3 regions of the Pseudomonas sp. Y3 TE3536 genome follow, and region 2 is predicted to be linked to each of the others. Evidence: riboswitches for the same ligand, from Rfam matches in the RefSeq annotation. Region 2 holds a riboswitch; each other region holds the start of a gene.
The links. Region 2 has a riboswitch for cobalamin ahead of cobW (cobalamin biosynthesis protein CobW). Riboswitches for the same ligand answer to the same signal wherever they lie in the genome.
Positions count from the first base shown of each region.

Region 1: linked by a shared signal. The riboswitch ahead of AB7M33_RS20395 (TonB-dependent receptor) and the one ahead of cobW (cobalamin biosynthesis protein CobW) in region 2 are both predicted to bind cobalamin.
Region 3: linked by a shared signal. The riboswitch ahead of AB7M33_RS24155 (CbtB domain-containing protein) and the one ahead of cobW (cobalamin biosynthesis protein CobW) in region 2 are both predicted to bind cobalamin.

Region 1 covers NZ_JBRJHU010000001.1:4,497,457-4,505,297, reverse strand. Annotated here, with positions in the region: gene AB7M33_RS20410 (FecCD family ABC transporter permease) at 1-937, opposite strand, end outside; gene AB7M33_RS20405 (ABC transporter substrate-binding protein) at 934-1,902, opposite strand; gene AB7M33_RS20400 (ABC transporter ATP-binding protein) at 1,899-2,684, opposite strand; gene AB7M33_RS20395 (TonB-dependent receptor) at 2,731-4,869, opposite strand; cobalamin riboswitch at 4,978-5,184, opposite strand; gene nikA (nickel ABC transporter substrate-binding protein) at 5,404-6,978, shown strand; gene nikB (nickel ABC transporter permease subunit NikB) at 6,980-7,841, shown strand, end outside.
Region 2 covers NZ_JBRJHU010000001.1:4,902,072-4,909,912, forward strand. Annotated here, with positions in the region: gene AB7M33_RS22200 (branched-chain amino acid aminotransferase) at 1-786, opposite strand, end outside; gene AB7M33_RS22205 (hypothetical protein) at 1,162-1,521, opposite strand; gene AB7M33_RS22210 (glyoxalase superfamily protein) at 1,518-1,895, opposite strand; cobalamin riboswitch at 2,007-2,220, shown strand; gene cobW (cobalamin biosynthesis protein CobW) at 2,321-3,388, shown strand; gene cobN (cobaltochelatase subunit CobN) at 3,392-7,153, shown strand; gene AB7M33_RS22225 (ATP-binding protein) at 7,155-7,841, shown strand, end outside.
Region 3 covers NZ_JBRJHU010000001.1:5,392,859-5,400,699, reverse strand. Annotated here, with positions in the region: gene AB7M33_RS24185 (transporter substrate-binding domain-containing protein) at 1-1,305, opposite strand, end outside; gene AB7M33_RS24180 (response regulator transcription factor) at 1,317-1,931, opposite strand; gene AB7M33_RS24175 (DUF1272 domain-containing protein) at 2,153-2,395, opposite strand; gene cobM (precorrin-4 C(11)-methyltransferase) at 2,461-3,213, opposite strand; gene AB7M33_RS24165 (cobalamin biosynthesis protein) at 3,246-3,638, opposite strand; gene AB7M33_RS24160 (CbtA family protein) at 3,656-4,348, opposite strand; gene AB7M33_RS24155 (CbtB domain-containing protein) at 4,358-4,543, opposite strand; cobalamin riboswitch at 4,638-4,859, opposite strand; gene AB7M33_RS24150 (LLM class flavin-dependent oxidoreductase) at 5,139-6,239, opposite strand; gene AB7M33_RS24145 (LLM class flavin-dependent oxidoreductase) at 6,267-7,601, opposite strand.

The DNA of each region.
Region 1 (7,841 bases), 400 kb from region 2:
GGGTGCGTGCAGCCACGTCTACCCAGACCAGGAAAATCCCCCCCAGCAGTGCACTCACCGGCATCAGCCGGCGGTTTTCCGCCCCCACCAGCGCCCGCGCCATGTGCGGCACCATCAAGCCGACAAAGCCAATGGCACCGGAGAGCGACACCAGCACACCGGTCAGCAACGAGGTGCAGGTGAACACCTGCAGGCGCAGGCGTCGGCCGCTGAAGCCCAGGCTCACTGCGGTCTGCTCACCGCTCATCAGCGCATTCAGCCCGCGCCCCATGACCTGCAAGGCCACCAGCCCCAGCACCACGCAAAGCGCCGGCAACCAGAGGACATGCCAACGCGCCGCCCCCAAGCCTCCCAGCATCCAGAACACCACCGAGGCGGCAGCGTGCTGGTCGCCCGTGTACAGCAGCAGGTTGACCACGGCCATCAACACGAACGACACGGCGACGCCCGCCAGCAGCAGGCGGTCGCTTTCCATGCGGCCATGGCGCCGCGCCACGGCGATCACCAGCAGCATGCTCGCCGCCGCGCCCATGAACGCCGCCAACGGCAGGCTGAAGGCGCCGATGAATTCGCCGAGGTAGAGCATCACCAGCACCGCCCCCAACGCCGCGCCGGAGCTGACGCCCAGCAGGTGCGGGTCTGCCAGGGGGTTACGGGTCACGGCCTGCAGCGCCGTGCCGACCAGTGCCAAGCCGGCACCCACCAAGGCCCCCAGTAAAACCCGGGGGGCGCGAATCAGCCAGACGATCTGCGCCTGGCTTTGGGACCACTCGCCTGGCCCGGCGATGCCCAGTTGCTGGCCGACGATCCCGGCCACGTGGGCCAGCGGTACCGATGCGGGGCCGAATGCCAGGGCGATCAGGCACGACACCAGCAACAGTGCAGTCAGCATCACGATCAACCACCGGTAGGCCACGGGGCTGTGCCCGACCCTCATTGAACGGCACCTTGGAACAGCTGTGGATGCAGGGCAGCAGCCAGCTTCTCGATGGCCAGGGCGTTCTCGACAGCGGGCGTTACCTCCAGATAAGTCAGCACGATGAAGCGCTGCTCACGAATCGCCTGCACGTCTTTCAACGCTGGCTGTCGCAGCAAGAAATCGCGCTTCTGCTGCCAACTGCTCGGGCCATAGTCGACGATCAGAATGACCTGCGGGTCGCGCTCCACCACACTCTCCCAGTTCACCTGGGTCCAGCTGGCAGACACGTCGTCCATCACATTGCGACCGCCTGCCGCCTCGATCAGGGCCTGGGGTACGCCCAGCCTTCCCGAGGTGGTCGGGCGGTCTTCGCCACTGTCGTACAGAAACACGCGGGGCGCAGGCTGCGCATGCTCAACCCGGCGCTGCACGTCACCGATGCGCGTGCGCATGTTCGCGATCAAGGCGTCGGCCTGGGGCTCGACGGAAAAAATCCGGCCTAGATTGCCCAGGTCGCGATAAACGTCATCCAGCCTGGCCCGTTGCTGGGCCATGACCCACGAACACGACTCGCTCAGCTCGTACACCGGGATACCGAACGGCGCGAGGGTGCTGGGCGTGACTGGCCCACCGACCTGCATGCCGTAGTTCCAGCCGGCAAAGAACAGGTCGGTTTCAGCCGCCAACAAGGTTTCGATGGCGGGGTAACGGCTCGCCAGCGGTGGTACGCCCTGCAGCGCTGCATCCACCCACGGGTCGCGGTGCTTGCTGGCAGTGAAGCCGGTGTAGCCGATGATGTGCTCGCGCAGCCCCAGGTGCAGCAGCATGGCGGTCATGTTCACGTCGTGCACCACGACCCGCTGCGGTGGCTGGGTGAACGTTATGTCGCGGTCACAGCTGCGCACGCTCAGGGGGTAATCGCTGGCCATCGCAGGCAGCGCGGTCAGCAGCGCCAACAGGCCGATCAGGTAGCGGACAGTCATGTTCGGGTGATCCAGGTAATGCGTGGGTAGGGATGCAGAGGATGCGGGTCGACCAGCGCCTCGACGCCGAAAACCTGCAGCAGCAGCGCGGGGGTCAGCACCTGCTGTGGCGTACCGCAGGCGACGATGCGCCCGCCGTCGATGACGTACAGCCGATCGCAAAACGCAGCCGCCAGGTTGAGGTCGTGGAAGCTGGCCAAAATGCTCAGGCCCAGGCCACGCAGGTGCTGAAGCAGCTCCAGCTGGTAGCGTGGGTCGAGGTGGTTGGTTGGCTCGTCGAGTAGCAGCAGCTGTGGCGTCTGCACCAGCGCCCGGGCCAGCAGCACGCGCTGTTTCTCGCCGCCAGACAGGCTGGCAAAGGCCCGTTCGCCCTCGCCGGCAAGGCCAACTTGCGCCAGTGCCTGGGCCACTTGCCGGGCGTCCTCGGCCGTGTCGCCGTCGAACAAGCCCTTGTGCGGTGCGCGCCCCATCGCAACGATGTCGCCAACGCTCAAGCCAAACGCGTCGGGAAACTCCTGCAGCACCACCGCGATGCGTTGTGCGCTCCAGCGTGCGCTGCGTTGCCAAAGGTCATCACCGCCAAGGCGCACACGGCCCTCGGCAGGTTCGTTGGCGCGGTAGGCGCACCGCAGCAGGCTGGTCTTGCCGCTGCCATTGGGGCCGATCAAGCCGACGAACTCGCCCTGCTCCACCCGCAGGTCCACACCCTGCAGCAGCGGGCGCGGCGGCTGTCCCCGTTCAAGCAGGGCCCAGTCCAGGGCCTCGATGTGCAGTTGCGTCATGGGCATCACCTCCAGGAAGCACCGGCCAGGGGCCGGTGCGACAGGCTCAGAAGCTGTAGTCAGCTGTGACGAAGAACGAACGCGGTTCGCCCAGGTACCACTGCCGGCCGTTGTTACCCGTGGTGGTGGCGTACTGGCGGTCGAACAGGTTGTTCAACTGCAGGCCCAGGGTCAGGTCCGGTTGCACGTGCCAGTCGATGTTGGCGTCAACCACGGTGTAGCTGGGCACCTCGACGGTGTTGGCGTTGTCGGCGTAGCGGCTGTCGACATAGCGCGCCCCGGCGCCGGCACTGAAGCGTTGGCCGAAGTCTTTGCTCAACCACAGGTTGGCGGAGCGGCGCGGCACGTTGATCGGCTGGTTGCCGGAGTAGTCGTTGGCGCCACTGGCAAACTCGTCATACTCCGCGCGCACCCAGGCGGCGTTGGCAGACAGTTGCACGTCATACGGCAGGCGCAGTTCGAGGGTGGCCTCGATGCCGTCCGACGACTGTTGGCCGACCTGCTGTTGCAGCGTGGGGTTGAGCGGGTCGGTGCTCAGCAGCTTTTTCTTGACGATGTGATACGCCGCCAGGGTCCACTCGCCTCGCCCGTCAGGCAGCATGTGCTTGATGCCGGCTTCGGTCTGTTTGGCGGTGCTCAGGTCCCATTGCTGCTGCGCGGCGTTGAGGGTGAGCAGGTTGCTCACACCTTCGGTACTGGTAGCGTACTGGCCATAAACCGACAGGTCCTCGGTCAGCGCGAACACCAGGCCGGCGCGCCAGTTGTCGCCAGACAAGCTGCGATCGGTGCGGGTATCGGCATCCAGGTCGTCGCGGTTCAGGTGCACCTGGTCGCGGCGTGCACCGGTGATCAACGACAGGCGCTCGGTGAGTTGCGTGCGGTTTTCGGCGAACAGCGAGAACTGCTTGGCCTGGTTGGCTTCGCGCGAGCGGTAAGGGTCGTTGCTGATGTACTCGCCCCCACCGGAACCGGACAGCGGCACGGTATCGGTCAGGGTGTTGCCGAAGTCGTGCTTGCGCACGAAACGGATCGTGTTGTAGTCGGCGCCCACCACGGTCTGGCTGTCCAGGCCGAACAGTGGGTGTTGCAGGGTGAACGACTGGCGATCGCCAAGCTGTTCCTGGGTCTGCTTGATGCTGATGAAGCTGCTGCGCCGCACCTGGTCGCCTGGCAGCCAGGTGTAGGTCTCGGCGTTGCGCCAGCGGCGCTGGGCCTTGAGGAAGTACAGTTGGTTGCTGGCGGTGAGGTTGTCGTTGATTACCCAGTCGGTGACTAGCCGTGTGGACTGGTCGTTGTAATGCACTTCGGCGTTGTCGACGTTGTAGTTGTGATCGCGCAGCGACTCGCGGTAATGCCCGTCCACCAACGGCGTCCCCATGTACTGCTGCGGGTCTTGGTCTCCGTAGTCGTGGCTGAGGGTGAAGCTCAGTTCATCGCTGGGCTGCCAGCGCAGCGCGCCGCTGATGGCAAGGCTCTGCGAATCGCCCCGGTCGACCCAGCCGTTGCTGGCCAGCTTGTTGAGGTTCAGGCGGTAGCTCAAGGTGTCGGTCAGCGAGCCGCCGCTGTCCAGGGCCATCTGCCGACGGTCATCCGAGCCGTAGCCCAGGCGCAGGTGATTGCGGATTTCGCCTTCAAAGGGCTTCTTCGGCACGACGTTGACCACCGCACCGGTGGCGCCCTCCCCGTACAGCACCGAGGCCGGGCCGCGCAGCACATCGATGCGCTCGACCGACCAGGTATCGACCGGGAAGGTCACTGTGCCGGCGCCCACGTACAGCCGGGTACCGTCGTACAACTGCATGGTCGAGCTGTGCCCGGTGAAGCCGCGGGCCGACAAGGCCGTGCCGCCGTTACCGGGGGTGCCGATGAAGGTGATGCCGGGTGAACGGGTGACCGCGTCCTGCACCGTGGCGTTGTTGCGCTTGAGGATTTGCTCGGCACTGATATTGGTCACGCTGGCTGGGGTTTCCAGCGGCGTCAGGCCAAGCCTCGAGCCACTGGTGCCTGGGGTATGCAGGTCGGGCTGAGGGTTGTGCTCGGCCGTGCCGGTAATGTCCGTGGCCGGTAGCGCCAGGGCGTTGTCCGCCTCGGCGGCGTGGGCGGCAACAGAGAGAAAAACACAGGGCACCAGGCTGGCGTGCAGCAGCGTACCTGGCAGAGAACTGAACAGCGAATAACGGGACATGTCGTTCCACTTGAAGCAGGAATGAAAGAATCCCGGGGGAACAACGCAAAGAGGAATCGCGGGCGAGCACGCCCACGGAAACCGGCCTGCGCCCGCCCACCGCGGGTTTGCCAAACGATGCTTCAGGCCGGTCTCCGGGCTCGCGAGGGTCATGAAGCCTTCACCTTCCCATGCCAGGGCACAGTGGTGTCTTGAATGCTTCGCTCGCATACCGTTGCGGGGGCAGCGCCGGACTGATCATCGAACGATGACGAACCGGCTTCCCGTTTCACCCCATGCACGGCGGCAGGGGGCACCTGAAACAGGCGCGCAGATGACCATCAAAAGCCCGCTGCGTCAACCGGCTTGTGGCAAACAGGTCGCCTGAGCTCGCCACTTCAGGCCCTGGGCGAACGCGTCACGGTTCAATCATCGCCAGGGCTTTCTACTGCCTTTTCTGGCGCGGCATTTTGTAACGTTCAGTAAGAAGTTTTTGCATGGACATCATTCCCACCACTCTTTAGCCTTACGCCTCCGTCGAAGTGGGGACCCCGTGTGAAGCAGCAGTCAGCTAAACGAAAGCCCGCCCTCTGGGGCATTCTCATGGTCGCCGCGAGCCTCTGCGCACACGCAGAAAGCACACCCCAACAAAGCCCGACGCTGGTGTATTCCTGGCCCGTTAACGCAGGCCCGCTCGACCCACACGGCTACTCGCCCAATCAGATGTACGCCCAGGCCATGGTGTATGAACCGCTGGTGCGTTACACCTCGGCGGGCACTGTAGAGCCGTGGTTGGCACAGGCTTGGCAAGTCTCCGACGATGGCAAGACCTACACCTTCAACTTGCGAGATGGCGTGCGCTTCAGTGACGGCACGCCATTCGACGCTGCAGCTGCCAAGGCCAACCTGGATGCCGTCCTTGCCAACAGCCAACGCCATCGCTGGATGGAGCTGGTCACCACCCTCGACCACATCGAGGCCCCTGACCGCCTGACCTTGCGCCTGGTGCTCAAGCACCCGTATTACCCAACGTTGATGGAACTGGCCCAAGTGCGCCCGCTGCGCTTCGGCGCCCCACAGGCCAAACCTGGCGAACCCGCCGGCACCGGCCCATGGATGCGCGTCGAATCGCGCTTGGGCGAGTATGACCGCTTTGCCCGCAACCCCTTTTACTGGGGCGCAAAGCCGGCCTATGGCGAGGTGCGGGTAAACGTCATCCCTGATCCCAACAGCCGCGCGCTGGCCCTGCAGGCCGGCGAGCTCGAGCTGATTCAAGGGGCCGCCGGCGAGATTACCGCCGGCACGTTCGTGCGCCTGCGCGACCAAGGCTTCGCCACCGCCCTCTCGGCACCGCTGGCTACCCGCACCCTGGCGATGAACACCGGGCATGGCGCCACCCGTGACCTGGCCGTGCGTCAAGCGATCAACCAAGCGGTGAACAAGCAGGCCATCATCGACAAGATTCTGTATGGCCTCGAGCCCCGTGCCGATACCCTGTTCGCCAGCAACATGCCCTATGCCGACATCGGCCTGAAACCCTACGCCTACGACCCTGCCCAAGCCGCCCGCGAACTTGACGCTGCCGGCTGGACCCTGACGGCAGGCACAACGGTACGTAGCAAGGCCGGTGAACCGCTGTCGATCGAACTGGTGTTCCTCGGCACCAGCGCACTGCAGAAGAGCCTGGCCGAAGTGCTGCAAGGCGAGCTGGCTAACGTCGGCATGCGCATTGAGCTGCGTGCGGTCGAAGAAGGTGGGCTGGTCCGGCGCCAGCGCGATGGCGACTTCGGCATGATCTTCGCCGACACCTGGGGAGCGCCCTACGACCCGCACTCCTTTGTCAGCTCCATGCGCTATGCCGGCCATGCCGACTACATGGCGCAGCGCGGTTTGGCGATCAAGGACGAACTGGACCAACGCATTGGCCAGGTACTGGCAAGTACCGACGCGCAGCAACGCGCCGAACAGTACCGGTTCATCCTCACCACCTTGCATGAGCAAGCCGTGTACCTGCCGATTTCCTACCTTACCGCCATCAGCGTTCGCCGCGACTCCGTTGCCCATGTGCAATTTGGCAGCACGCTGTTCGACGTGCCGTTCGAAGCCATGACACCGAAGCAGGGAGACTGACATGCTGCGCTATATCCTGTTGCGGCTGGCACTGCTGGTACCGGTAATGCTCGGTGTTTCACTGCTGGTCTTCGTGCTGCTGCACCTGGGCAGCACCGACCCGGCCCTGGACTACCTTCGCCTGTCGCACATCCCGCCGACTGACGCGGCCATTGCCGAAGTCCGCCATACCTTGGGCCTCGACCGGCCGTTGCTTGAGCAGTACCTGACCTGGCTCGCGAAGGCCGTGCAGCTGGACTTCGGTATTTCATACCTCACGGGGCGGCCGGTGCTCGACGACCTCCTTTACTACCTGCCCGCCACCTTGCAACTGGGCGGCCTGGCCCTGGCCTGCACGCTGCTGCTGTCGATTCCGCTTGGCCTGGTGGCTGCGCGCTGGCAAGGGCGCTGGCCCGATCACGCCGTTCGTGCGGTGACGTTCCTGGGTGTCTCGATGCCCAACTTCTGGTTGGCGTTTCTGCTGATTGCGCTGTTTTCCCTTTGGCTGGGCTGGCTACCGCCACTGGGCCGCGGCAGTGCCGGGCATCTGGTGATGCCGGTACTGGCGATTGCCCTGATGTCGATGTCGATCAACGCCCGCCTGTTGCGGGCAAGCCTGCTGGAGGCCAGCGGCCAGCGTTATGTCACCTACGCCCGTGCCCGCGGGCTGCCCGAGCGCCGGGTATGGCGTGACCACGTGCTGCGCAACGCCTGGCTACCTTTCGTCACGGCCACCGGTATGCACATTGGGGAATTGATCGGCGGGGCACTGGTAATCGAGACCATCTTCGCCTGGCCCGGCGTCGGCCGCTTCGCGGTGTCGGCGGTGCTCAACCGCGACTTTCCGGTCATACAGTGCTTCACCCTGCTGCTGACAGGCCTGC
Region 2 (7,841 bases):
TTTCAGGCCCAGGCGCGATTGCGCCAGTTCCATCAGCGACAGGCGGGTGATGCCTGGCAGCACGGAGGCCGATTTCGGAGTTACGAACTCGTTGTTGGCGGTGATGCCGAAGAAGTTGGCCGAACCGACTTCCTCGATCTTGGTGTGAGTCAGCGGATCGAGGTAGATGGCGTCGGCGAAGTTGTTTTTCTTGGCTTCAGCGCCCGGCTGCAGGCTGGCGGCATAGTTGCCACCGACCTTGGCCGCGCCGGTACCTTGTGGGGCGGCACGGTCGAAGCTGGAGATCTGGAAGTTGTGCGGCTTCATGCCGCCTTTGAAGTACGAGCCAACCGGGATAGCGAAGACCGAGAAGATGAACTCGGGGGCGGTGCGCACGCCGATGTTGTCACCGGTGCCGATCACGAACGGGCGCAGGTACAGGGCGCCTTTGCCATGGGGCGGCACGAAACGCTCGTTGGCCTTGACCACTTGCTTGCACGCCTCGATGAACACATCGGTCGGCACGTGTGGCATCAGCAGGCGGGCGCAGCTGCGCTGCATGCGTGCGGCGTTCTGGTCCGGGCGGAACAGGTTGATCGAGCCGTCCTTGCACCGGTAGGCCTTCAGGCCCTCGAAGCACTGTTGGCCGTAGTGCAGGGCAGTGGAGCCTTCGCTGATGTGCAGTACGTTGTCTTCGGTCAGGGTGCCCTTGTCCCACTCGCCATTGCGCCATACGGACAGGTAGCGTTTATCGGTCTTGATGTAGTCGAAACCCAGCTTGTCCCAGTTAATGCTCTCGTTACTCATGACACCCTCGATTGTCTTGCAGATGCCCGATCGCTCGGGCTGCTGTTATATGCGCACCACGCCACGATAATACATCCGTCGCGGATCGGGAACGGCCAGTCACGAAACAGCGTGCGATTGGGTAGGGGGAGGGCGTATGTCTGGGGTTTTGCGGCGGCTATGAGGCCGAGCGCCGCCCGCGCGGCGCTTCGCAGCACAAGGCTGCTCCTACAGTCAGTTTCGGGCCAATTATTCCTGAGGCATTGACGCCCGCCTCGATACTGGCCCGAAACAGACTGTAGGAGCAGCCTTGTGCTGCGAAGCCCCGCGCAGGCGGGGCTCGATCTCGAGAGCGCCGAAGACCCTCCGCCATACACCCAGGCCACTACTTCTATCTCAGCGCCCCCGCAACCGCTTACCCCAATCCCCGCCGTGGCTCCGACTACAAGCCTCTTCACTGTCAAACCGCACATGCCAGGCCGGGTGGTCCAGCCGTATCCCCACTTCATCAAGCGCCTGACAGGTCAACGCCAGCATCCGCGCTTTGGCCACCCCAGCCAGCGCTGCAGCCTTGTCTGCCTCGCGCTCGAATACCCAGGTAATGCGCAGGCTGGCCGGAAAACTGTCGGGGTCAAGGTGATGGGTAAGCCAGGTGAACCCGACAATCTCTGCCTTGGCCGTTTCGCAGGCGTCCGTCAGGCAAACCACCAGCTCACGCTCCACGCGGGCCATTTCGCGCTTGCCCATGGCCTTCATTGCGAGGCCTCATCATCGATTTGCTGGCAGAAGCGCAGGCGGTTGCCAAACGGGTCATGGACCTGCATCTGCAGGCCCCAGTCCAGGCGTTCGGCTTCGGGGCGGGCGTAGCCGTAGCGTTTGGCCTGAAGTTCGCGCTCGAGGGCGCGCAGGTCGTCGAGGCGGGCGAACACGGTCGAACCCGGGGTGGCATCGCCGTGGTGTTCGCTTAGGTGCAGGATCAACCCGTCGCGGTGGATTTGCGCGTACAGGGGCAGGTCCGGGCTGAAGCGGTGTTCCCAGTCCAGGCTGAAGCCGAGGAAGTCGAGGTAGAACTCTTTGGCTTTTTCGACCGAGAAAATACGCAGTACCGGGATGGCGGGGGCGAGCGGCATAGGGCGTCCTTGGCCGTTGATAAAGGTGCAACTGTAGCGCAGATGCGCCAATGCCTGTGTGTCTGTCGCGCAATGGTCGACGGCAATGGTTGACCACCTGCCAGCCACTGCGTAGCCTTGCCACTTCGAGGTTCTTCGGCCAGGCCGAAGCTAAGACGGGAACGCGGTACAAGCCGCGGCTGCCCCCGCAACTGTAAGCACCGACAACGGGTCGACACAGCCACTGCGTAACCGCGCGGGAAGGCGTCGCGCCCTCCAGCCCTGCTATTCAAAGCATGGCAGGTACGGTGCGAGCCAGGAGACCTGCCTCGAGGCGATTTCGACTTTCAACCGGGCGGGGTGATCCGGTGGCGAACAAGCCCGGCCGACCTGGCCCGTGGCTTTCGTCCTGCATGCCCGCGCCATCTTGCCAAGGGCATCGCGACATGAAAACACTGGCCAAACTCCCCGTCACCATCGTTACCGGCTTCCTCGGTTCGGGCAAGACCACCTTGCTTCGCCACATGCTCGACAACGCCCAAGGCCGCCGTATCGCGGTGATCGTCAATGAATTTGGCGAACTGGGCATCGATGGCGAGATCCTAAAACAGTGCAGCATCGGTTGCACCGAAGAAGAGGCCAGCGGCCGCGTGTACGAGCTGGCCAATGGCTGCCTGTGCTGCACCGTGCAGGAAGAGTTCTTCCCAGTCATGCGCGAGTTGGTCGCACGCCGTGGCGACCTTGACCACATCCTCATCGAAACCAGTGGTCTGGCGCTGCCAAAGCCGTTGGTACAGGCCTTCCAGTGGCCAGAAATCCGTAACGCCTGCACCGTCGATGCGGTCATTACCGTGGTCGACAGCCCGGCTGTGGCGGCCGGCACCTTTGCCGCCTACCCAGACCAGGTGGACGCACAGCGCAAGCTCGACCCGAACCTGGACCACGAGTCGCCGCTGCACGAACTGTTCGCCGACCAATTGGCCAGTGCCGACCTGGTGGTGCTGAACAAGGCCGACCTGATCGACGCGGAAGGCCTGGCCAAGGTCCGCGCCGAGGTGGCCGAAGAGCTGCCACCCGCCGTCAAGGTGATCGAGGCCAGCAGCGGCCGTCTGCCACTGGACGTACTGCTGGGCGTGGGCGCCGAGTCCGAGGTGCACATCGATGGCCGCCGTACCCACCACGATTCGCACCACGATGGCGATGATCACGACGATCATGACCACGACGCCTTCGATTCGATCTCCATCGACCTGCCAGAAGCCGACGAAAGCCTGTTGCTCGATGCCCTGACCCAGTTGGTGGTCGAGTTCGGCATCCTGCGCGCCAAAGGTTTCGCCGCCATCCCGGGCAAGCCGATGCGCCTGCTGGTGCAAGGCGTGGGTACCCGCTTCGACAAGCACTTCGACCGCGCCTGGCGCGCCGACGAACCGCGTATCACACGCCTGGTGCTGATCGGTCAGGACCTGGATGCCGTGCAGCTCGAAGCGCGTTTGCGCCAGGCCTTGGGCGCCTGACCCATGCACCTGCTGCGGACCCAGCCCGGCGGCTTCGTGCCGGATGACAGCATTGCCGACCTCGGCCAGACACCCGCCGAACTGGTGATCCTCTGCAGCGGCGATTCACACCTGGCATTGCTCGCCGATACCGCCGAGCAATTGCCCGAGGACTACCCCAGCCTGCGCCTGGCCAACCCGATGCAGGTGCAGAACCACGCCTCGGTCGACCTGTATGTCGACGAGGTGCTGCGCCATGCCAAGGTCATTTTGGTGTCGTTGCACGGGGGCGTTGGCTACTGGCGCTATGGCGTCGAGCAACTGGTCGCCCTGGCGGCCCGCGGCGTGCAGTTGATCCTGGTGCCGGGCGATGACCGCCCGGACCCTGAGCTGACCGGCCTGGGCACCGTGACCGGCGATCAGGCCGAACGCCTCTGGCACTACCTGCGCCAGGGCGGCAAGGCCAACGCCCTCAACCTGTTCAACTGCCTGGCCAACCAATGGCTGGGCCGTGACTATGGCTGGGACGAGCCGCAGCCACTGCCACGCACCTCGGTGTATCACCCGGCCAAAGGCAGTGCACTGCTTGAGGACTGGTACGCGCAGTGGCACCCGGAGCATCCGGTGGCACCGTTGCTGTTCTACCGGTCACACCTGCAAGCGGCCAACACCGCGTTCATCGACGTCTTTTGCGAGCGTTTGCTGGCGGCGGGGCTCAACCCCTTGCCGATTGCCGTGGCCAGCCTCAAGGAAAGCGCCTGCTTCGAACAGGTCGAAGCCTGGCTGGATGAAGTCGGCGCCGAGGTCTTGATCAACACCACGGGGTTTGCCTTGTCCAGCCCCGAACGTCCCAACCTGCGCCCGTTCCGCCGCGACATCCCGGTGTTGCAGGCCATTTGCGCGCAGGACAACCAACCCGCATGGGAAGCCAGCGAGCAGGGCCTGGGCGCGCGTGACCTGGCCATGCACATCGTTTTGCCGGAGCTGGACGGGCGGATCATCACTCGCCCGGTCAGTTTCAAGGACATGGCCTGGCGCAGTGAGCGCAGCCAGTCCGACGTAGTCTGTTACCGCGCCCACCCCGAGCGCATGGATTTTGTCGCCGAGCTCGCTCGGCGCTGGGTAGAGCTGGCCCGGTTAGCCAATGGCCAGAAGCGCGTAGCGCTGGTGCTGGCCAACTACCCGACCCGTGACGGCCGGATCGGCAACGGGGTAGGGCTGGATACGCCGGCAGCGGCCTTGAATATCCTCAAGGCACTGCAGGCCGAAGGGTATCCGTTGGCGGGCCTGCCAGGCACTGGCACGCAGTTGATCCAGCAGTTGCTGGGCGGCGTGACCAATGACCTCGATCACCTGGACCAACGCCCGTGCGCGCAGAGCCTGAGCCTGGATGACTACCAGGCAGCCTTTTCCCGCCTGCCTGAAGTCAACCGCCAGGCAGTGCTGGAGCGCTGGGGGCCGCCGGAGCAAGACCCGATGTACCGCAGTGGCCGCTTGATGGTTGCGGGCTTGCGCTATGGCCTGACCTTCGTCGGCATCCAGCCGGCGCGGGGCTATCAGGTCGATCAAAGCGCGGTGTATCACGACCCTGACCTGGTGCCGCCACACGCGTACTTGGCGTTTCACTTCTGGCTGCGCCATGCCTTTGCCGCCGACGCGGTGATCCATGTCGGCAAGCACGGCAACCTGGAGTGGCTGCCTGGCAAGGGGGTAGGGTTGTCTGCGCAATGCTGGCCTGACGCGCTGCTGGGCCCGCTGCCGAACATCTACCCGTTCATCGTCAACGACCCGGGTGAAGGCGCCCAGGCCAAGCGCCGAACCCAGGCGGTGATCATCGACCACCTGATGCCGCCGCTGACCCGGGCCGAAACCTATGGCCCGCTGCGTCACCTGGAACAACTGGCGGACGAATTCTACGAGGCGCAGCTGCTCGACCCGCGGCGTGCCCGCGAGCTGCAACGCGACATTCTTGAGCTGGTCAAGGCCAACCACATCGACCGGGAGCTGCAACTGGAAGGGCAGCTGGACGATGCCGCTGTGTGGCTGCCGCGTCTGGACACCTACCTGTGTGACCTCAAAGAATCGCAGATTCGCGATGGCTTGCACGTGTTTGGCCAGTCGCCCGAGGGTCGGCTGCGTTTGGACACCCTGTTGGCCTTGCTGCGTGTGGAGCGGGGTGACGGCCGGGGTGGCAATGCCAGCCTGTTGCGTGCACTGGCCAAGGCGCTGGTGCCGGGCTTCGACCCGCTCGATTGCGACCTTGGGCAGCCGTGGCAGGGGCTGCGGCCTGGGCCTTTGCAGGCGATCAGCGACGCGCCATGGCGCACCTGTGGCGATACCCGCGAGCGCTTAGAGCTGCTGGCCTTGCAGGTGATAGAGCAGGCGCTTGGCGGCACGCTGGTACTGCCCGGCTTGAGCGAGTGGCAACCGGTACGTGATGTAGTGCAAGCATTGTGTGACGTGGTGGCGCCGAGCCTGGATGCTTGTGGTGCGGCCGAGATCAACGGCCTGCTGGCGGCCCTGGCCGGCCGTTTCGTGCCGGCCGGCCCGAGTGGCGCGCCAAGCCGCGGTCGCCTGGATGTACTGCCGACCGGGCGCAACTTCTATACCGTGGATGTACGCAACCTGCCTACCACCACGGCCTGGCGCCTGGGTTTTGCCTCGGCGAGCCTGATTCTCGAGCGCCATTTACAAGACCATGGCGACCACCTGCGCCAGTTGGGCCTGTCGGTATGGGGTACTGCGACCATGCGCACCGGCGGCGACGATATCGCCCAGGCCATGGCCCTGATGGGGGTACGCCCGGTGTGGGCTACCGGTAGCCAGCGGGTCGACGATTTCGAAATCTTGCCGCTGAGCCTGCTCGACCGCCCGCGGGTGGACGTAACCTTGCGGGTGTCGGGGTTCTTCCGCGACGCGTTCGGCAACTTGATCCGCCTGTTCGATGCTGCAGTTCAGGCGGTGGCGGCGCTGGATGAGCCTGATGACCTCAACCCGCTGGCAGCGCGCGTGCGCAGCGAGCGTGAAGCTCTGCAGGCGCAGGGCGTGGAAGCCGAGCAAGCGGCGCGCCAGGCGGGCTGGCGGGTATTCGGGGCCAAGCCCGGTGCCTACGGTGCTGGGGTGCAGAATGCGATCGACGGCCGCTTGTGGCACAGCCGTGACGACTTGGCTGAGGTCTACCTCAACCATGGCGGCTACGCCTATGGCGGCAGTGATGAAGGCACCCCGGCCCGTGAGCAGTTCGCCCGCCGCCTGGGGCAGGTCCAGGCGGTCCTGCAGAACCAGGATAACCACGAGCATGACCTGCTCGATTCCAACGACTACTACCAGTTCCAGGGTGGCATGCTGGCCGCCTCGGAAACTTTGTCTGGCGTGTCGGTGGCCAGCTACCACGGCGACCACAGCCAGGTCGATCGGCCGCGCATCCGTACCCTCAAGGAGGAGCTCAACCGGGTCATTCGTGCCCGTGCGCTCAACCCCAAGTGGATCGACGGGGTAAAGCGCCATGGCTATAAGGGTGCCTTCGAAATGGCAGCAACGGTCGACAACCTGTTCGCCTTCGATGCCACCACGCACCTGATCGACGACCATCATTATCAGTCGCTGGCCGATGCCTACGTGCTCGACCCGGCGACCCGCGATTTCATGCGCGAGCACAACCCCGAGGCGCTGCGCGACCTCACCGAACGCCTGCTGGAGGCCCAGCAACGCGGCCTGTGGGAGGCGCCCGGCGATTACCGCGAAGCCCTTGAGGCGCAACTGCTCGACGGCGAGGAACAGGCTTGAAATGAGTGAACCCGTACAATTTCCGCTGGCCGCCGTGGTCGGTGCCGACGCGCTGAAACTGGCCCTGTGCCTGACCGCCATCGACCCGAAGATCGGTGGCGTGCTGATTGAAGGCCCGCGCGGTATGGCCAAGAGTACTTTGGCCCGTGGCCTCGCCGACCTGCTCGGCGAAGGGCCGTTCGTCACGCTGCCGTTGGGCGCCAGTGAAGAGCGCCTGGTCGGCACCCTCGACCTGGACGCTGCGTTGGGGCAGGGCAAGGCCCAGTTTTCACCCGGTGTGCTGGCCCAGGCCGATGGCGGCGTGCTGTACGTGGATGAGGTCAACCTGTTGCCCGATACCCTCGTCGACCTGTTGCTCGACGTGGCCGCCAGCGGCACCAACCGCATCGAACGTGATGGCATCTCGCACCGGCACAGCGCGCGTTTTGTGCTGATTGGCACCATGAACCCGGAAGAGGGCGAGTTGCGACCGCAGCTGCTTGACCGTTTTGGCTTGAATGTGGCCCTCGAAGGCTTGCCGGAGCCCCAGGCGCGCCAGCAGATCATCCGCCGCCGCCTGGCGTTCGACAGCGACCCCCAGGCCTTCTGCGCGCAATGGGCAACTGCCCAGGCGCAACTGCGCCAGCGCTGCCAGCAGGCGCGCCACGACCTCGCCCAGATTGCCCTGGACGACCAGGCCCTGGCCTGG
Region 3 (7,841 bases), 490 kb from region 2:
GTCCACTTCGACCACCTTGGCGCGAGGGAAGCGGCGCTGCAGTTCTGCGCGCTGTGGCGAGCCACGTACCAGGGCGACGCGCTGGCCATCGAGGGCTTTGGCCTGCGCCGATGAGGTGGCGTCGTTGCGGGTCACCAATACCCTAGGGCTGACCAGGTACGGGCGGGTGAAGCGCAGCTGTTTGGCACGCTCGGTGCCGTAGCCCAGCGCACCGATCATCTGCGCGTCGCCGCGCGCCAGGCGCTCGATCATCGCCTGCGCCGACTGGCTCTCGATCGGTTTGAAGTGCAGGCCCGTGCGCAGGGAAATCTGCTTGAGCAGCTCCAAGGTGATGCCGTTGGTACGGTGCTGCGCATCGTTGAACGTCAGCGGTGCCAGTGAGGTGTTGACCAGTACCTTGACGGTCGGGTTGTGGGCGATCCAGGCGGCCTCTTCGGCGGTCAAGGCGGTCAGGTGGCGCTCCAGCAGCAGGCTGGTGTTACCGCTGGTCCAGCGGCGCAGAATGGTCAGGCGCTCGCTCTCGGTGATTCTGGCCAAGGCCTGGTTGACCAACCCGCGCAAACGGGGGTTGTCGTCAGCCATGGCAAACGCAAAGGCACCCGGCGCCACCTGGCAGAAATGGTCGATCTTCAAGGTGCCCTGGTAACTCTTGCCAATAAAGAAGTCGGTGCTGATGGCATCGCCCAGGTAGGCGTCGGCCTCACCCAGATCGACCGCGGCAAGGCCAGCCAGGGTCGAGCGGTACAGGCTCAATTGCGCTTTGGGGTACAGCGAGCGCACGGCGCTGGCGGGCAGGTAGTGGTCGACCATGGCCAGGCGCAGGCCGTCCAGGTCGAGGGCGTTTTTCAGGGTGCGGCCTTCGCGGGTGACGATGACCGGCAGGTCGTCGGCGTAGGGCGAACTGAGGCCCAAATGGGCATCCGCCGCCTCGAAGGCGTTGGAGCTGCCGAGCAGGTCGATGCGGCCCTCGCGCAGCGCGGCGATGGCTGCGTGCCGGTTGTCGAAGCGTCGTACTACGACCGGGATCCCCAACTGCTCGGCGATGATGCCTGCATAGTCGGCGCTCAGGCCTTCGTAATCACGTTCGCTGATGTTGATTTCGAACGGCGGGTAGTCAGGCCGGGAGCTGCCCAGTACCAGCTGGCCGCGCTGCTGCAGCCAGTGGCGGTCCTGGTCGCTCAGTTGCAGGGGCGGCGCGGCGCTGATCGAGCGCGCTAGCAGTTGCCGTGGTTCGCTGTCGGCGAACAACCCAGGGGAACTGGCCATGCCAATGGCCAACAGGATGCTCGCCAGCAGGCGCGTCATGGCGGCTGGGCTCAGTAAACGCTGTTGCGTTTGGCCAGATCGACCATTTCTACCAACGATTCTGTCTTGAGCTTTTCCATGATTCGGCCCCGGTAGGTGCTGATGGTTTTGGCACTGAGGTTCATGCAGGTGCCTATATTCTTGTTGTTTTCACCGCGCGCCAGGCGCCGCAACACTTCCATTTCGCGGTTGGACAAGCTGGCCAGGCGTGTCGGTTCGCTCTCCAGCGAATTGCTGTTGACCGACATCTGCGGGAAGGTCGAATAGCCTTTTACCAAGGCCTTGAGCGCGAACAGCAGGGCCTCGTGGTCTTCGTCCTTGGTGACGAAGGCACCGATGCCGGCATCCAGGCAGCGCCTCACGTACAGGTCGGTGGCCTGCCCGGTCAGCACCATGATTTTGGGCACTGGCTCCAGGCACTGAAGCCGTTTGATGACCTCCATGCCGTCCAGGCCGGGCAAACCGATGTCCAGCAGCACCACGTCCGGCCGCAATTCGCGTGCTGCCTGAGCCACTTCGCTGCCATTGGCAACTTCACCCACGACGTGAAAGCGCTCCCGCTCGAGCAGCAGGCGCAGGGAGAGTCGGACAATAGGGTGGTCGTCGACGATCAGGACGGTAGTCATGAAGAAAACTCCTGTAGGGCTGTGGTCCGCTTCCTGGAACACTCAGGAATACGTCTGCAAGGGGGTTTATCGGAAGCGCTGCAAGATACGGCCATTCCCTACGTTTGGTAATGCCGAGTATAGAGTTGTTGAATAACCCTGTAGGTGTTGTTGAAAATTCCTACAAAAACAGGGATAGGCACCGCCCGCGTGGCGTGGCGATGCCTATTTGCACAAGGCCGTTAGGCGCAAGCGGTGTGAGGTTTGCGCACGCGCTGGGTCGAGGCGGGGTTGTTGGCCAGTGCTTGGCCGACCCGTGGCGGGCGTGCCAGCAACTGGCCGGAGCAGTTGGGGCAGCGGCCGTGCAGGCGGGTGTCGGCGCAGGCACGGCAGAAGGTGCATTCGAAGGAGCAGATCAAGGCGTCTGGGCTATCACCCGGCAGGTCAGCGTCGCAGCACTCGCAATTGGGTCGTAATTCCAGCATTGGCGTAGCTCCAGGTGGCAGGGGGAACCTTGAGTCTGCTACGCCTGCGCTAACGCTGGCAATGCTCAGTCGCCAGGGCGATAGAGGTGCGCGTGCCCGGCACGGTACAAGGCCGACTCGGCGAAAGGCGTGTCACCCAGCACATGGCCGACAAGAATCAGCGCCGTGCGGCGAAAATCCTTAAGCGCCACGCGCTCGACGATGTCGTCAAGGGTGCCCCGCACCCAGTCCTGGTCCGGCCAGGTGGCGCGATGGACCACGGCAACTGGGCATTGCGGGCCGTAGTGCGGCAACAGTTCGCTGACAATACGCGGCAAGTTTTTTACGCCCAGGTGGATGGCCAAGGTGCTGCCATGGCGCGCCAGGTCGGCCAGTTGCTCGCCGGGCGGCATCGGCGAAGTGTCGCCAAAGCGCGTGAGAATCACCGTTTGCGACACCTGTGGCAGGGTCAGCTCGCAGCCTAGTAAGGCCGCACTGGCGGCAGTGGCGGTGACGCCTGGGATGATCTGGTAGTCGATGCCCAGCTCACGCAGGTGGCGGATTTGCTCGCCGATTGCGCCATACAGGCTCGGGTCACCGCTGTGCACGCGGGCCACGTCCTGGCCGTGCGCGTGTGCCGTGCGCATGGCACTGATGATCTGTTCCAAGTGCAGCTCGGCGCTGTTGATCACGGTCACGGCCTGGTGGCCTTCGAGCACAGCCGCGGGTACCAGCGAGCCGGCATAGATGATCACTGGGCACTGGCGGATCAGGCGCTGGCCCTTGACCGTGATCAGTTCCGGGTCGCCGGGGCCGGCGCCGATGAAGTAGACCGTCATGGAAAGTCCTTGCAATGAAAGGGATGCTGCGATTATCGCCCGCAGGCCAGGGCCAGAGTAGCCGGCCCGATCACTTGGCGTGTGACCCGCAGCCGGGCCGTGCCGAGGTGCTGGCTGGCCATGGCCAGCGCCGCGCTTTCTGCGACGCCCCAACAACCGCTGTGTGCATGGGCGACGGCCGAGCGATGGCTGAGCAAGGGTTCGTAGGGCAGAAGTTGCCCGGCATCGTACAGCAGCAAGGGCAGGCCAAGGCGTTTGGCCAGTTGCTGCAGGCCAGGTTCGTCGGCCTTGAGGGCGATGCTGGCGATACCGCGCAGTGCTGAAAGCGCCAAGCCATGGTCAGCCAAGGCTTGGCGCAGCAGGTTTTCGAGGGTGTCCGCCGGGCAACCCCGGCGGCAGCCAAAGCCGGCGTACAGCGCCGGCAGGGTAGCGTCTAAAACCATCAGGCCTGACTGGAGCGGCGGTACAGCCACGCGCTGAGCAGGCCCAGGGCCAGCCAGAAGGCGGCGTTGGTCAGCCAGCTGGCGACCTTGAACTGGGCTTCCAGGGCTTCAGGCGCGAGGCTTTGATGCACCTCGGGTTGCGGTGCACCGATGACATGCGGCAGTACCAGCAGCACGGCGCCTAGCGCTTTAACCAGCCAGTGGCGGGCAAATACCAACAGGGCCAGGCCCAGTGCGGTAGCGCTTGCGGTGCCGATCCACCAGGCCTGGCGTTGCCCCAGGTCAGCGGCAGCGGTGCCCGGCAGCTCTGGCGGCAGGCCCAGGGTAGGGGCCAGGCAGAACACGGCGAACCCCGCCAGGCCCCACAGGGCGCCGGTGCCCGCGCGCTTCGGTTCACGCAGGCTGTACAGGGCGACCAGTATCAGCGCGAAGCCTACCGCTACCACCAGGTTGCCCCCGGTGGTGGACAGCACGCGTTGCCAGCCGTCTTCAGGCGACCAGGCTTCGGCGCTGTGTTCATGGGCCGCGGCCCCTTCGGCGCCGTGTTCGTGATGCTCGGCAACAGGGGCTGCGGATTCGTAGGTTTCCGCTTCAAGGATCAACGGGGCAACCCAGAAGCTTTGCAGCAGGGTCAGCAGCAAGGCCGCAAGCAGCCCGCTGAAGCCCGCGGTACGGGCAATGCGCATGATCATGGGGCGTACTCAGTGGCAGGGGAAGGCGGCGCTGTGGCGGGTGTCGTGCGCCGCGTTGTGCACGGCTTCGATGTGCGAGAAGCCGGCAAAGTACACCAGGCACAGGCCCAGCAGGCTGGCGCCGACGGCGATGACGACACGCTGACTGAGGGTGACGGGGGTGGCAATGCTGTGTTTGGCGCTGGTGACGGGCATGACGCGTTCCTCTGCTTTTTGTGGGCAACGGGCAAGCGCGGCAGCCCCGAACGTGATCCGCCCAGGGGAATGCGACAGCGCCCGCCCACCGCGGGGTGTTCATGAACGTCAGGCCGGTCTCCGGGCTCACGAGGAGGAGCAGGGCTCCTGAAAAGCGCCCCTTCCCATGCCAGATGACGCGGCACAGTGGTCTAGACGCTTCGCTCGCTTACCGTTGCGGGGGCAGCACCGGCTTGGTCGGGCCCTGGTCGAGGGCTTGCGACGCACCGGTTTCCCGTTTCACCCCCTGAGGGGCACCTGAACGCGAGGCATTAGGAGACCACGAGGCAGGTTTTCCGTCAATTGCACAGCGGTGTGCGCGTGAAAAGTATTTCAGAAGTTGTAGGCCAGCAATTTTCGGGTTTTGCAGTGCCTGGGAGGTCGAGCGCCGCCTGCGCGGCGCTTCGCAGCACAAGGCTGCTCCTACATCGAAGTGGGCGCCAAGACATGTCACAGGAATAATTGGCCCGAAACAGATGTGGGAGCAGCCTTGTGCTGCGAAGCGCCGCGCGGGCGGCGCTCGGTCTCATAGGCGCCAAAAAAATCCAGCCATGCACTAAGCCGTCCGCGCGCTACGCCCAGCCTCCCGCTGCGCCACCAACCCACGAATCCGCGGAATCAGTTCCTGGCCATACTCCACCGCATCGCGCAACTGATCGAACCCGCGGAACAGGAAGGTGCTAACCCCCAGGTCGTAGTACGCCAGCGCCGCCTCAGCCACTTGGTCCGCCGTCCCTACCAGCGACGTCGAGTTGCCCGCACCGCCGCCCAACGCGGCAATCTCGGTCCACAGCCGGGTGTCATGCACCTTGCGCTGGCTGGCCAACTGCACCAGGCGCTCTGAGCCGGCGTTGCTCTTGCCGAAGTTCTTTTCGCGGCGGTTGCCCTGGCGGATGCCGATGCGCGTCTGGGCATCGGCCAGAATGCGCTCGGCACGGGCCCAGGCTTGCTCCTCGGTAGCCCCCAGGATCGGCCGCAGCGACAGGCTGAAGCGGATGTGCTTTTCACGCCCATAACGGGCTGCAGCCTTGCGCACCTTGGCAATACGCTCGCGCACCTGCTCCAGCGGTTCGCCCCACATCATGTACACATCGGCATGCTTGGCGGCCACTTCGACGGCTGCATCCGAAGCACCGGAGAAGTAGATGGGCAACTGCTGCACGGGCTTGACCAGGGTCAGGTTGTCTTCCACCCGGTAGTGCGTGCCGTTATGGTCGAACGGTTCGGTGCGGGTCCAGGTGTCGCGCAGCACCTGCAGGTACTCGTCGGTACGGGCATAGCGGGCGTCCTTGTCGAGGAAGTCGCCGTCGCGCTGCAGGTCGCCGCTGTCGCCGCCGGTGATGACGTTGATCGAGGCGCGACCACGGCTCAACTGGTCAAGCGTGGCGAACTGGCGAGCGGCGAAGGTCGGGGCCTGAAAGCCCGGGCGGTGCGCGACCAGCAAGCCGATGCGCTCGGTCAACGCAGCGACGTAGCTGGCCAGGATCAGCGAGTCGGGTGCGCTGGTGTTGACCGCCAGCAGCGCCTTGTCGAAGCCGCCGTACTCCTGGGCTTGGGAAAATGCCTTGATGAAGTCAAGGTCGACCAGCGGGCCGCGTGGTGCCTGTGATTCGCTACCTTCCTGGGGGCCGATGAGGCCAATGAATTCGAGGCTCATGGAACAGAACTCCTTGTTGGGGTGGGCTCAGGCAACGGCCGGCTGGGTGCGGCGCTGGGTGTTGCGGTTTTCCGGCACGCTGAGGCCGAAGTTGTCACGCAGGGTGGTGCCGGTGTACGCGCTGCGCACCAGGCCACGGGCCTGCAGCAGCGGCACCACCTGCTCGGTGAAGGACTGCAGGCCGTCGGGGAGCAGCGCGTTGATGATGAAACCGTCGGCGGCGCCCTGTTCGAACCAGTGCTGCAGGGCATCGGCCACCTGTTGCGGGGTGCCGACGAAGTCGCGGCGTGGGCGCGAGAAGCGCAGCGCCAATTGGCGAAGGGTCAGGCCTTCGTCGCGGGCCAGTTGCTTGAGCTGGTCCGAGGTGCCCTTGTGGCTGTCGTTGCCTAAAGTGCCGAGGTCGGGGAAGGGCGCGTCCAGGTCATGCTGGCTGAAGTCGTAGTCGTTGAACGGGCGGCCAAGGGCGACCAGTGCGTCCTCGATGCTCACCAGGTCCACAGCCTGCTGGTAGCGCTGCTCGACTTCCTCGGCGTCACGGCCAACGATAGGGCGGATGCCGGGCAGGATGAACAGCGCGTCGGGGTTGCGACCATGGCGTGAGGCGCGTTGCTTGAGGTCTTGGTAATAGGCATGGGCGTCGTCGAACGACTCGGGGCTGACGAAGAGGGCGTCGGCGTTCTGTGCCGCGAAATTGCGACCTTCTTCTGACACGCCAGCCTGGAAGATCAGCGGTTGGCCCTGCGGTGAACGTTGGATGTTCAGCGGGCCCTTGACCTTGAAGAACTCGCCCTGGTGGCCCAGGGTGTGCAGCTTGGCCGGGTCGAAGAACTGCCCGCTTTGTTTGTCACGGGTGAAGGCGTCGTCTTCCCACGAGTCCCACAACCCCTTGACCACATCCACGTGCTCGCGAGCGATTCTGTAGCGCACAGCATGGGGCGGGTGTTCGGCCTTGCCGAAATTGTCGGCTGTACCGGAAAGCCACGAAGTGACCACGTTCCAGCCGGCGCGCCCGCCGCTGATCAGGTCCAGCGAGGCGAACTGGCGCGCCACCTGGAACGGCTCGGTGTAGCTGACGGTGACCGTGGCCACCAGGCCGATGTGCTCGGTCACTGCAGCCAATGCCGAGAGGATGGTCAGAGGCTCGAAACGGTTGAGGTAGTGAGGGCTGGAGCGGGTGTGGATGTGCAGGCTGTCGGCGATGAAGGCGAAGTCGAACTTCGCTGCCTCGGCCAACTTCGCCTGCTGTTTGTAGAAACCAAAATTGACGCTGGCATCGGCAAGCGCCTGAGGGTGGCGCCATTCGCCCCAGCCGTGGCCGACGCCATGGATCATGGCGCCCAGGCGGATCTGTCGTTTGCTCATGGGAATACCTGTGGGTTGTGCTGCAAATGGAATCGATACCGCCATGCGTCACCGCGCGCGGGGGCGCCGGCGAAGCAGGGTGGGTGATAGGGAAGGGTCATGCGTGCAAGGCTCCTGGCGAGGTCGTGATGGACGGCCTCCGCCAGGAATGGGGTCGGTCTGGAGTGACCTTAGCGGGTATGGGGTGAGGTTGTGAAAGGCTTTGTGGTTCTATGCTAATTATGTTTTTAGGGTATTTAC